One region of the Brevibacillus agri genome, then DNA from elsewhere that is predicted to be linked to it. Evidence: riboswitches for the same ligand, from Rfam matches in the RefSeq annotation. Region 1 holds a riboswitch; each other region holds the start of a gene.

Region 1 (4,429 bases):
TTACCCGACGGGAGGCGGACAGCCCGGGGATGTGGGCACGCTCAGAGAATGTCGGGTCATCGACGTGGAAGAAGTAGCGGGCGAGGTGCGTCATCGGCTGGAAGCTCCGCTGCCGGAGGACTGCGCGGAAGTGGTCGGGCAGATCGATTGGGACCGCCGCTTCGATCACATGCAGCAGCATGCCGGACAGCACATTTTGTCCGCCGCGTTTCTGGAAGTCGCGCGGGCGGAGACGGTCGCGTTTCATTTGGGAAAAGAACGCGTGACGATCGACGTGCGCCTGGATGAGCTGACAGCGGATTTGTGGGAAGCAGTCGAGCAGCGGGCCAACCAGGTCGTGCTGGAAAACCATCCGATCATCGCCCGGTTTGTCGACGACGAGGAGCTGGCTACGTTGCCGCTGAAAAAACAGCCGACGGTCACGGAAAATGTCCGCGTCGTCATCATCCCCGAGTACGACTACAATCCGTGCGGCGGCACACATCCTGCGCGCACGGGCGAAGTGGGCATGATTAAAATTCTCGGCTGGGAGCGCCATCGCGGAAACATCCGGCTGGAGTTCATCTGCGGCTTGCGGGCTTTGCGGGATTACACGCGCAAGCAGGCGGCTGTGCGCGAGCTGGCGAAGCGGTTTGCGACCAGCGAGGCGGAGCTGATCGCGCAGGCAGAGCGCGTACTGGCCGAACGGGACAGCTTGAAAGCAAGGCTCGCCGACGCCGAAAAGCAACTGCTGGAAGGCGAAGTCCGAAAGCAGCTTGGCGTGGCAGAGCAAGTGGGAACTGTGCGTGTCATCGCGCAAGTTTTCCCGGACAAAACGATCCAGCAACTGCAGCAGTACGCCCAGCTCGCAGTCGCGGAGGCGCCGGACGTCGTATGCTTGCTGGCCGCAGCGACTGACGAGAAGACCCAGCTTGTGTTTGCGCGGGGGCAGGACGTGAACGTCGCCGTCAACCAGCTTATCAAGGAGACGCTGCCGTTGATTGCCGGAAAAGGCGGCGGCAATCCGGCGATGGCGCAGGGCGGCGGTCAACCAGCGCCTGCTGCGGACGAAGTGTTGGCGCACGCCCGCAAGCTGCTTGCCCAGTCGCTGGCCTGACGGACTAGCTGTGGGCAAGGCCGTTCACGCCTGGCCCCTACCATGATGGATGATGCGAGGAGGAAACGACGATGTTTTGGAACCCCGGCGATAAAGTTCGCGTGACGCAGCGGACAGGAGAATATATCGCGGAAGTGCTGGAAATTCACGATACGAAGCTGTTGGTCAAGGTGCTGGCGGTGACGAAATACCCGCAGCAGGGCGACCTGCATACGTCCTACGAGGTGGATGTGCCGCTGTTCCACCAGCGCCCAGCGCTCTCCTACCAGGAAAAATTCATGACCCCGGCCGCATCCGTCATCCGCTACAACGGCGAAGTGCCGGACTACAAGGAGTCCGTGCGCAAAGCGATGGAGCGGGAAATGGAGAAGCTGAAAAAAATGGCGGCCTGGTCCGAGCGCTGCCTGGTTGAACTGGAAGCGATGTACAAGGAAACCTTTACAAACACGAAATAGAATGGTACTGTAATACTCGAACGTACGACAATTTCATAGGTTTACTACCAAACGGGGGCCGAGCATCGTCGGCTGAGATTGTAACGAGCGTGTTACTGACCGTTGAACCTGACCTGGGTCATGCCAGCGGAGGAAGAGGTATATGAATCGATTTCACGGTGCGGCAGTTGCGGCGTATTTGCCGGAATGCTGCTACCAGATGATGAGATCAACTCAACCATCCCACGGCGGATGGTTTTTTTCTTCCATCTGTCCGATGGGATACATATACGGCTTCCACCGTTTGACTGGGGTGACTTCCGGCAAGCGAGGGAGGCCGTTTTTTCGTCCCTCGACAGGTGCCATCAAGAAGGAGGAATACAATGGTTGTTGTGCTGAACGGAAAAACAGCAGAGCTGTCGGCTGAGATCAACACAGTCCGCGCCTTGCTCGCTTCGTATTCCCTGCAAGAGAAGATTGTCGTCGTGGAGCGCAACGGAAAGATCATCGACCGCTCCCAGTATGAACAAACGCCGATTGCAGACGGAGACCGCATCGAAATCGTTCATTTTGTCGGAGGAGGATGACCAGCATGGATACATGGAAAATTGGCCCTTACGAGTTTCGCTCCCGCCTCTTGCTCGGGACCGGAAAATTCGCAGATTTGGAAACGCAAGGAAAAGCAGTCGAGGTGTCGGAAGCAGAAATTTTGACGTTTGCGATTCGCCGGCTCAATTTGGAAAATCCGCAAGAGCCGAACTTTTTGGAACAGCTCGACCTGAAAAAATTCACCCTGCTGCCGAACACAGCGGGAGCCTATACGGCAGAGGAAGCGGTGCGTATCGCCCGTCTGGCGAAAGCATCCGGCTTGTGCGATATGATTAAGGTGGAGGTCATCGGCGACCCGAAAACGCTGCTGCCTGACCCGATCGGCACGCTGGAAGCGTCGAAAATACTGGTCGAAGAAGGCTTCATCGTGCTGACCTACACCAACGACGATCCGATTCTCGCCAAGCGTTTGCAGGAAGTGGGCGTGCATGCCGTCATGCCGGGCGCGTCCCCGATTGGCTCCGGACAAGGCATCGTGAACGAAAACAACCTCCGCTTCATCATCGAGGACGCGAAAGTACCGATTATTGTGGATGCAGGCATCGGTTCGCCAGCCGATTGCGCGAAAGCGATGGAGCTGGGCGCTGACGGCGTGCTGCTGAATACGGCAGTCGCGCTCGCGGACAATCCGGTGCTGATGGCCGAAGCGATGAAGCTCGGCGTGGAAGCGGGGCGCAAAGGCTTCCTCGCGGGACGGATTGCGAAAAAGCGCTACGCGTCGGCGAGCAGTCCGACCGAAGGGATGATTGAGTAGCGTGAACCGACTGACAGAAGCGGTAGAATCGATTGCCAGGCGCAAAGAAGAGTTGTTTGCCCTCCTGGCAGAGCTCGTTTCCCATCCGACTGTAAGTCCGCCAGCGCGAAACAGCGACGCGGCGCAAACGGTACTCGCCCATCGGCTCGCGGCCATCGGCTTTGAGGTCGACCGCTGGACCGTCTACCCCGGCGACGACAACGTCGTCGGCCGACTGCCGGGCAGCGCTTCTGCCCAGGCGAACAGCTTGATTATCAACGGGCACATCGACGTTGCGGAAGTGGGCGACGATGCGAGTTGGACGTATCCGCCGTTTTCCTTGACGCGTGGCACAGACGGACGGCTGTACGGACGCGGTGTAGCAGACATGAAAGGTGGACTGGCTGCGAGCCTGTTCGCCATCCAGATGCTGCGCGAGCACGGCGTCGAGCTGGCAGGCGATTTGCTGTTCCAATCGGTAATCGGCGAGGAAGCGGGCGAAGCCGGGACGCTGGTCGCGCTCGAACGCGGCTACCAGGCGGACTACGCCATCGTCGTCGACACGAGCAACCTGCACATGCAAGGGCAGGGCGGCGTGATTACCGGCTGGATCACGATTGAGAGTCCGACGACCTTGCACGACGGGATGCGGGCGAGAACGATCCATGCCGGAGGCGGCGTGCGCGGCGCGTCTGCGATTGAAAAAATGGCGAAAATCATTACGGCGCTGCAGGAGCTGGAACGCGACTGGGCTGTGATGAAGGCGTACCCCGGCTTTGCGGCTGGCAGCAATACGATCAACCCTGCCGTGATCGAGGGAGGACGCCATGCTGCGTTTATTGCGGATCGCTGCGCGCTCTGGATTACGGTTCACTTTTATCCGAACGAATCATACGAACAGATCATTCGCGAGATCGAGGACCATGTCGGACGCGCAGCGGCGGCCGATTTGTGGCTGCGCGACCATCCTCCTGTGTTTCGCTGGGGCGGTCGCTCCATGATCGAGGAGCGCGGAGAAATTTTCCCGTCCCTGGAGCTGGACACGGAGCATCCGGCTTTGGCGCAGTTGCAAGCCGCCTATGAGAGCGAGCTGGGCGAGGCCCCTGTGGTGGACATGTCTCCTACCGTCACAGATGCGGGCTGGTTCGCGCACGCAGGCATTCCCGCCGTACTGTTCGGCCCGGGCGAGCTGAAGCACGCCCATGCCGTCGATGAGTCGATTGATCCTGACCAGCTTGTCCGGTTTGCCCAGATTATGGCCCGTTTTATCGCGAACTGGTGCAACACGCCAAAGGAAGCGAAGGAGTGAAAAAAAGCATGGCAACCTTTACAGACCGTTTGTTACGCAGCGTCGCCCCGATCTGGGAGCGCGTTCACCAGCATCCATTTGTAACCGGCCTTGGTGACGGCACGTTGCCTGTAGAGTCGTTCAAATTTTACATGAAGCAAGACTACATCTACCTGATCGATTACGCCAAAATGTTCGCGCTCGCCAGCGTGAAGGCCTACGATCTGGAGACGAGCGCCCGGTTCGCCGCCCTGCAGGAATCGACGCTC
Region 2 (4,429 bases), 350 kb from region 1:
CTCATGCGCGCACGCTTTTTGCAAATGGGCCAGTTGGCGCTTCAGACGTTCAAGGTCAACCTCCAGGCGCGCGATCTCTTTTCGCAATTGCAACACATCATTCAATCGTCTGCCACCTCCGGGCGCTTATTTGTACAGTTGACTTCCTTGCTCGCGAAATTCGCGGGCTTTTTCTTGCAGGCCCGCTGCGATGGCGGCAGGCTCGATCCGCTCCTGCTCCTGGGCCTGGTGGCGGATGTCGTGCGAGATTTTCATGCTGCAAAATTTCGGGCCGCACATCGAGCAAAAATGCGCGGACTTCGCTGCTTCGGCAGGCAGCGTCTCATCGTGGTATTCGCGGGCGCGCTCGGGGTCGAGAGACAGGTTGAACTGGTCGTTCCAGCGAAACTCGAAGCGGGCTTTGGACAAAGCGTCGTCGCGCTGTTTTGCTCGCGGGTGGCCTTTGGCCAAATCCGCTGCATGAGCGGCGATTTTATAGGCGATGAGACCGTTGCGCACGTCTTCCTTGTTCGGCAGGCCGAGATGCTCCTTGGGCGTGACGTAGCAGAGCATCGCGGTGCCAAACCAGCCGATCATCGCGGCGCCGATCGCCGAGGTGATGTGGTCGTAGCCGGGCGCGATGTCTGTCGTCAACGGCCCGAGCGTATAAAAAGGCGCCTCGTGGCAAATCGCTAGTTGTTTGTCCATGTTTTCGCGAATGAGGTGCATCGGGACGTGGCCGGGTCCTTCAATCATCACCTGCACGTCGTGCTTCCAGGCGATTTTCGTCAGCTCGCCGAGTGTCTCTAGTTCGGCAAACTGGGCCTCGTCATTCGCATCTGCAATCGAGCCGGGGCGCAAGCCGTCTCCAAGTGACACGCTGATGTCATACGCCTTGAGAATCTCGCAAATCTCTTCGAAATGCGTGTACAAAAAGTTTTCCTCGTGATGGGCGAGACACCACGCAGCCAGAATGGAGCCGCCGCGCGAGACGATTCCGGTCACGCGCTTCGCGGTCAGCGGAATGTAGCGGAGCAGGACGCCGGCGTGAATGGTGAAATAATCGACGCCTTGCTCTGCCTGTTCAATCAGCGTGTCCCGGTAGACTTCCCAGGTCAAATCCTCCGCTTTGCCGTTCACTTTTTCAAGCGCCTGGTAAATCGGTACGGTTCCGACAGGCACCGGGCTGTTGCGGATGATCCACTCGCGCGTCGTGTGGATGTGCTTTCCGGTCGACAAGTCCATGATCGTGTCCGCGCCCCAGCGCACCGACCAGATCATTTTTTCGACTTCTTCTTCCATTGAGGAGCTGACGGCAGAAGTGCCGATGTTGGCGTTGACCTTGACGTGAAAATTCCGGCCGATAATCATCGGCTCCGCTTCCGGATGATTGATATTGGCGGGAATGATCGCGCGGCCTGCCGCCACCTCAGCCCGGACGAACTCCGGCGTGACGCCTTCGCGGATGGCGATGTACTCCATCTCCGGCGTGATGATGTGACGGCGGGCGTAGTGAAGCTGGGTGACCGTCTTGCCTGGCTTCGCCCGTCTCGGCTGATAGCCTTCGCGCGGGAAAGCGGGCATCTTCCCTGCGCTGTCGGCGTTGCGGATTCCGTCGTCCACAGGCTTTGGCTCGCGGCCGGCATAGCTCTCCGTATCGTCGCGCTCCTCGATCCAGCGCTGGCGCACGAGCGGCAGCCCTTTGTTGATGTCGGCGACATAACCTTCGGCCGTGTATTCGCCGCTTGTGTCGTACACGCGCAACGGCGGGTTTGGTGTGGTGCCGTACAGCCCCTCGGTAGGCGATAGCGCAATTTCGCGCATCGGCACGCGAATGTCGGGGCGGCTGCCTACCTCGTATACTTTGCGGCTTCCGGGAAAAGATGAAATGGATGACATAAAAAAACCTCCTTGGCTTGGTTGCACGAAAGAGCGAACCTTGTAGGGAGGCGAAAGAGGCCCGTCGCGAAAAAACGCCACATGGGAACATGCGACGCCAGACGCGAGAGTAGAGAAGAGACGGGTATCCGAAAAAAAGATACGCGTCGCTAATCTGTCATATGGACATTCCTCCGCTGGCATTACCCAGTTCAGGTTCAACGGTCGATGGCACAGTACCATCCTCTCAGCCTGGTGATTTCCAAGCTCCCGTGCTTGTTTTTGGTTGTCGTTGCAAGATTAGGATACCGGAGAACAGCCGTGCTTGGCAAGAAAAAGTTTCCAACAAAAATTGCCACAGGGCAACACATTTTCCCCCCCTCTATACTCATGAATCGGACTAAAACTGTTTCTGTAGACCCACACGAATTGCGTCTGGTACGATGAAATTCGAAAAAACGAGAAACTGCTTTTATACGTTCTGTTCTAAGGCTTTGGGCGAATAGGGCGATTGAGATTTTTTGAGGTGATGGAGTGTGAATGTATATTCGGATCTGAAGCAAGGAGAGCGGGGTGCGTGGGTCAGCATTATCGCCTATATTTTCTGCTCGGCGTTAAAAATAGGGGTTGCGGTGCTGACAGGCTCGGCAGCGTTAATGGCGGACGGGCTGAACAACTCGACGGACGTGGTGGCGTCGATTGCCGTGCTGATCGGGCTGCGCATTGCCCGCAAGCCGCCGGATCGCGACCATCCGTACGGCCATTTTCGCGCGGAGACGATCTCTGCCCTGGTCGCGTCGTTCATCATGCTGTTTGTCGGGCTGGAGGTCATTACCGGAGCGATTCCGACGCTGTTTGATACAAACCACACTGCTCCCGACTTGTTGGCAGGCTGGACGGCGCTGGCGACTGCGGTCATTATGCTCGGGGTCTATCGGTACAATCACCAACTCGCCGTGAAAACGAACAGCCAGGCGTTGCTCGCGGCCGCTGCCGACAACCGCTCGGATGCCTTCGTCAGCATCGGGACGTTTGTCGGAGTGGCGGGCGCGCAGTTCCAACTGCATTGGCTCGACCCGCTGGCAGCGCTCGTGGTCGGGGTGATTATCCTGAAGACGGCGTGGGATATTTTCCGGGAGGCGACGCATCGCTTAACAGATGGCTTCGATGAGGGGCAACTGGAGGAGCTGAAGGAGACGATCTTCTCCATTTCCGGGGTGAAAGCGATCAGCGACATCAAGGCGCGTTATCACGGCAGCAGCGTGCTCGTTGACGTCGTGATCCACGTCGATCCGCAGTTGAACGTAGTAGAAAGCCACACCATCACCGAAAATATCGAAGAACGGATGAAACGTGTGCACAAAATCAATACGGTTCACATTCATATCGAACCGGAACAACAGCTCGCAAAAAGATAAGCAAAAAACCTGTCCGCAAATGGGGCAGGTTTTTTTGCGCAGACGTTATCCGGTAAGGCTAAGGCGTCGCCAATGGCTGCGCGCAAGCCAAGTGTTCTGCTTATGGCTTCGCACCGCACCACCAACTGTTCCAACGCCGCTTTACACAGGAGTGGCTTTTTTGCGGCGAAGCGTTTTCGTTGTCGAGGTCGGACCGGGACTCGGTTTCCCCACCGCTTCTTTGGCAGGGGAGGTTGTCTTGTCCGCTTTCTCCGCAGAAGCGGCCCGTTTGCGCCCTGCTTTCGGCTTCGCGGCTGCCGGGGCAGGCTCCGGCGCAAGCTCCGGCGCAAGCTTCACGGGACTGCCCGTAGTGCCTGCTGTCGAGGCCAGGCTTTCCTTCAAAGCTTGCATCAGGTCGATCACATTCGTGCGCGCAACCGTCGGAGCGGTGGCGATCTCCTGGCCCTCCAGCTTTTTCTCGATCATTTTTTGCAACTCGACGCGGTATTCGTCGGTGTACTTGGCGGGATCGAACGGAACGGTCATGTTGCCGATCAGCTCTGTCGCCATTTTCAGTTCGTTTTCCGCGAGCGGGACAGTAGCCTCCGGCAAGGCGGGCACTTGACTGACCGGGCGCACCTCGTCCGGGTAAAAAATCGTTTCCAGCATGATGCAATGCTCGTACAGCCGAATGACGGCGAGACTTTGCCGATTGCGCATCGTCACCTGGGCGACGGCGATCTTTCCGGTCTGCTCCATGGCGGCGCGCAGCAGCGCATACGCCTTTTCTCCCGTATCTTGCGGAGACAGGAAGTAGCTTTTGTCAAAGTAAACCGGGTCGATCTCCGACAAGTCCACGAAGTCGAGAATTTCAATGGCGCGGCGCGTCTCGGGCGTGATCGCCTCCAGGTCTTCGTCGTTAATCATGACAAAATGGCCTTTTTCGTACTCGTACCCGCGGACGATTTCGCTCGGTTCCACTTCCCGCTGGCAATGCGGGCACATTTTGGCGTATTTGATCGGGGTGTTGCATTCCTTGTGCAGTTGGCGAAAGCGAATGTCCCGTTCCTCTGTTGCCGTAAACATGCGGACGGGTATATTGACCAGGCCGAAGCTGATTGAGCCTTTCCAGACGGTGTGCATATGATTCCTCCAGTACGGACTGTTTTTGTTTA
Region 3 (4,429 bases), 2.0 Mb from region 1:
GGCGGCGTTTTTTCCTCGGCACGACGACTGCAGCCGGAGGTGGTGGCGGCGGTGGGTACGGGTAACACGGCTGAGGCGGGTAGGGCGGGAACGGTGGGAACGGCGCCATGTACGGATTGAAGCCGGAATAAGGGCTGACGAAAGGAGCGCCCTCTCCAAACGGACTCACCTGGCCGTACGGAAAGCTCGGACTGCCAAACGGACTTACTTGCCCATATGGCTGGCCCGGACTGCCGAACGGGCTTACCTGCCCAAACGGCTGATTCGGGCTGCCGAACGGACTTACCTGCCCATACGGTTGACCCGGACTGCCGAACGGGCTTACCTGCCCAAACGGCTGATTCGGGCTGCCGAACGGACTTACCTGCCCATACGGCTGGTTCGGGCTGCCGAATGGGCTGATCGGAGCGTATGGATAGCAATCGTCCGCGTAAGGGCTGACTTGACCAGCAGGAGGCCGATTCGGCTGGCTGCTGCTGCCAAGCGGACTGACATCGCCAAACGGCTGGTATCCGCCATATGGATAGCCGTAGGGAGTCCAGTCCGGGTACATGCCCCAGTCTCCATGCGATTTGCGGCTGGCTACCTCTTCGAACTCGTAGTCGTCTTCCTCTGCATCGGGATCGTCCACTTCCACATATACATTCTGATCGTCAAAGTCCACGATCACGCCTTCAAAAATCTGGCCGTCAATCGCTTCAATGCGCACCTTTTTCTCGACGTGTTCTTTGCATATGTTGTGCACATTTTCACGCATATCCTTTATCAGACTGACCGTCTGGACGTCAGCCTGGTACAGGTTTTTTTCAGACTGCATGGAAACTCCTCCCCTTCTGGTGTTTCTTTATTACCATATACAGGTGCCCATGGGGAGGTGTACCGGGTTTGCAGTTCGGACTAGCCCATTTTGTTCGACGTTTCGTCTGTTTTTGCCAAAAAGCGGGATGGCAAAAACGGCGTCAGACGCTCTGTCTCGCCTTTTTCCAGGTAGTCGGCCATCCATTTCGCGGTAGCCGGGGACAGCAAGATGCCGTTGCGGAAGTGCCCTCCGGCAATCGAAAGCCCGTCCCAGCCGGGCACGGGACCAAGCAGCGGCTTGCCATCTGCGGTAGCTGGCCGCAGTCCGCCCCACGCCTCCAGAAAAGCAGCGCCGTGCAAGGCCGGGACGTACGGCATGACTCCGTTCAGGATGCTGGCCAAGCCCGCCATTGTAACTTCGCGCTGAAAGCCGCTTTCGTCTTCTGTCGCGCCGATGACGATTTTCCCGTCCTTCTTCGGCGTGATGTAGCCGGAGGTGCCAAAAATGACGGTGCGAAGCGGGATGCCTGCGGAGGATACCGCCGCGATCTGGCCGCGAACCGGGCGAACGGGAATCGAAACGCCGAGCATTTCCAGCATGATGCCCGCCCACGCGCCTGACGTGATGATCGTTTGCTCCGCCCGCAGCGGTCCAAGCGAACTCTCCACGCCGACTACCCGGCCGCCTTTTACCGCGATGCCGCTCACGACACAGCCTGCGTGCAACGCGACGCCTTGCAGCCGGCATGCTGTCACCAGAGCGCGCAGCAGCATGCGGTTGTTGATATGCCCTTCGTACGGAGAGTAGATGGCTGCCTGCGCCTGCTCGGTCAAAAGCGGCTCCACCTCAGCCAGTTGCTGCCGCTCCGTCAAAAGGTGGACGCTGTGCCCCGCTTCTTTTTGCCAATGGTACTTCGCCAAAAGCTGTGCCTGCTCGTCATCGTTGAGCGCGACCGTCAGCAGCCCTTCCAGGCTGAGCTGGACGTCTCCTCCGGTAAACTCTTCCAGCTCGGCCGCCCACTGCGGGTAATAGGCCAGCGAAGTCATGCCCAGATCGAGCATCGGGCCTGGGGCCGTAAACTCCTTCAACGGCGCGAGCATCCCCGCCGCCGCAGAAGACGCCTGTCCGCCCCATTCTCCCTGCTCGACCAGCGTGACGCTCCTTCCTCTTCGTGACAACTCATAAGCCAGACTTAATCCGATAATTCCTCCACCCACTACGAGACAATCGCTCAATTTTTCTCTCTCCTCGCTTGTTGTAATCTCTTCGGGGCCGTTCGAAAGCGCCGTTGTAGCCAAAAGCCCCTGGCGCAGTCGACAAAATGAAAAAAACCACCTTCTCCTTCGCAGGAAAAGGCGGGCTTCATACGCATCGTAACCAAATAAAAAAGCGCTGTTTGCCGGCAACCGTATCCCTGCGCCGGCATGATCCGGATCAGGTGCAATGGGTCGACGGTCGTTGCTTCCATCCTCTCAGCCCCGCATGAAGGACTCCCCGAGTTGCTTGATCTTTTATTTTCGTTCACCCACCAAGTATAGTCCTCTTGGGCGCGATCTGACAAGATGGTCTGCGCTTTCATCCTCAGCTTAATCCTCGTCTTTCACATCGTAGCTTTCCGGAACCGTCTCGTGACGCGCCGCTTCCTCGAACTCGCGAAGCTTGCGCATTTCCTCCAGATGGTGATTGAACTGCTCCTTGTTGATGATGTACTCGTTGCCGTCGTGGAGAGCGCGGATTTTGCCCTGATGAATTTTTTCCAAAATAAACGTTTCAGGAAGCTCCAAATACGCCGCTGTCTCCTCCACAGTCAAATACGTCTTGTTCTCGCGCAATCTTGCCTCCAGTTCCGCTTTCTGCTGCTCGAATCCAGGTTTTCCCAGAAGGGCGAACATGTTGGCCTTGTACGCCTCCACCCCGGGCTGATCGAACGGGTTGACCCCTAGCAAATAGCCGCTGATCCCGCACGCCTTTTCAAAAAAGTAGATCAGGGCGCCGAGATGGTACGCTGTCGCCTCTGGCATCTCCACAAGCAGGTTCGGTACGCCGCCATCTACATGGGCCAGTACCGTTCCCTCGAAAGCCTTTTTATTGACAAACCCCATCCGCTTGCCGGACAGGAAGTTCAACCCGTCCACATCGAGCGGGTCCTCCTGCACGGTCACGTCGACGGCGGGCTTGTTGACCGTAACAACCGTTTCAAACAACTGCCGCATGCCGTCCTGTATGTACTGCCCCAACGAGTGCAGGTCCGTGGAAAACTCGGCTGACGCGGGAAAAATTCCTTTGCCGTCTTTTCCTTCCGACTCCCCGAAAAGCTGCTTCCACCACTCCGCGAAAAAGCGGAACTGCGGCTCGTAGCTGACCAGAAGCTCCACGGTTTTACCTTTGCGGTACAGCGCATTGCGAATCGCCGCATACTGGTAGCACGGATTTTCGTACAAATCCATGACCATGTAGCGCTCGCTCGCGTCTTGCGCGCCCTTCATCAGCGCGTCCAGATCGGCCCCGCTCACTGCGATTGGCAACAGTCCGACTGCGGTCAGGACGGAAAAACGTCCGCCGATATCGTCCGGAATGACGAAGCTTTCGTACCCTTCGTCCTCCGCGAGTCTTTTTAAGGCGCCGCGCGTTTTGTCCGTCGTAACATAGATGCGCTTCTTCGCCTGCTCGCGGCCGTACTTGTTCTCCAGCCAGGTGCGCAGCAGCCGAAAAGCGATCGCGGGCTCTGTCGTCGTGCCCGACTTCGAGATGACATTGATGGACACGTCTTTTCCTTCGAGCACGTCCATCAGATGAGAGATATAAACCGGGCTGATATTGTTCCCGACAAAATAAATTTCCGGAAAACGCCGCTTCGACTTCGGCAGCAAATTGTAAAAGCTGTGGCCCAAAATGTCCAGTACAGCTTTCGCCCCTAAATATGAACCCCCGATTCCAATTACCAAAAGCACATCCGAATCAGCCTGGATACGCGCCGCCGCCTGGCGAATCCGCTCAAATTCAGCGCGGTCGTACCTCTGCGGCCAATCAACCCAACCGAGATAGTCTCTGCCTGGACCCGTTCTTTTGTGCAACATCTCATGCGCCTGCCCGATCGCCGGGGCAAGCTGCTCCCACTCATGCTGTCTCACAAAGGCGCGTGCATTAGAGTAATCAAATCGAATCGCTTGGTTCATGGCTCCCCTCCCAAGGAACGTCATCTATTTTCTTATCTTATCACGCCAAAAGCCAGAAAGTTGCTTTCCGTCAAAACATCACAAAATGTGAGCAAATCGTGAACAATTCGCCACAAGTGTTACCTTTTTCCAGACCTGGCGTAAGACTTCACCGAGCAAAGAAATAATACGGTTCCTAACAGCAAGGAGAAATGAACATGAAAAAACGGTGGTGGATCATCGGTTCCGTGGTCGTCCTGCTCGGTGCGGGCTTCGTCGGAATCAACATGATGGGCTCTCAGCAAGCCATGGGCATGCCGGTAAACATCGGGGCTCCGACCAAGTCAGTCCTGGAGAGCAAAATTTTGACCTCGGGGATCGTCACGGTAGAGGACAAGCAAAAGCAGTATGCCAACGTAACCGGAACCTTGCGCGAGTTTGTGGTGAAGGAAGGCGACAAGGTCAAGAAAGGCCA

The links. Region 1 has a riboswitch for thiamine pyrophosphate ahead of thiS (sulfur carrier protein ThiS). Riboswitches for the same ligand answer to the same signal wherever they lie in the genome.
Region 2: another riboswitch for thiamine pyrophosphate. It lies ahead of thiC (phosphomethylpyrimidine synthase ThiC); the one in region 1 lies ahead of thiS (sulfur carrier protein ThiS).
Region 3: another riboswitch for thiamine pyrophosphate. It lies ahead of thiO (glycine oxidase ThiO); the one in region 1 lies ahead of thiS (sulfur carrier protein ThiS).

The regions. Positions count from the first base shown of each region.
Region 1 is NZ_CP026363.1:2,918,521-2,922,949, forward strand. It holds gene BA6348_RS14680 (alanyl-tRNA editing protein) at 1-1,096, shown strand, start outside; gene kapB (kinase-associated lipoprotein KapB) at 1,168-1,551, shown strand; TPP riboswitch at 1,593-1,703, shown strand; gene thiS (sulfur carrier protein ThiS) at 1,914-2,117, shown strand; gene BA6348_RS14695 (thiazole synthase) at 2,123-2,893, shown strand; gene BA6348_RS14700 (acetylornithine deacetylase) at 2,886-4,181, shown strand; gene tenA (thiaminase II) at 4,190-4,429, shown strand, end outside.
Region 2 is NZ_CP026363.1:2,569,952-2,574,380, forward strand. It holds gene BA6348_RS26710 (hypothetical protein) at 1-105, opposite strand, end outside; gene thiC (phosphomethylpyrimidine synthase ThiC) at 127-1,878, opposite strand; TPP riboswitch at 2,030-2,140, opposite strand; gene BA6348_RS12890 (cation diffusion facilitator family transporter) at 2,394-3,275, shown strand; gene ku (non-homologous end joining protein Ku) at 3,417-4,397, opposite strand.
Region 3 is NZ_CP026363.1:4,943,729-4,948,157, forward strand. It holds gene BA6348_RS24275 (LSm family protein) at 1-817, opposite strand, end outside; gene thiO (glycine oxidase ThiO) at 898-2,034, opposite strand; TPP riboswitch at 2,191-2,306, opposite strand; gene BA6348_RS27890 (excisionase family DNA-binding protein) at 2,386-2,604, opposite strand; partial or broken gene BA6348_RS24285 (glucose-6-phosphate isomerase) at 2,626-3,975, opposite strand; gene BA6348_RS24290 (efflux RND transporter periplasmic adaptor subunit) at 4,173-4,429, shown strand, end outside.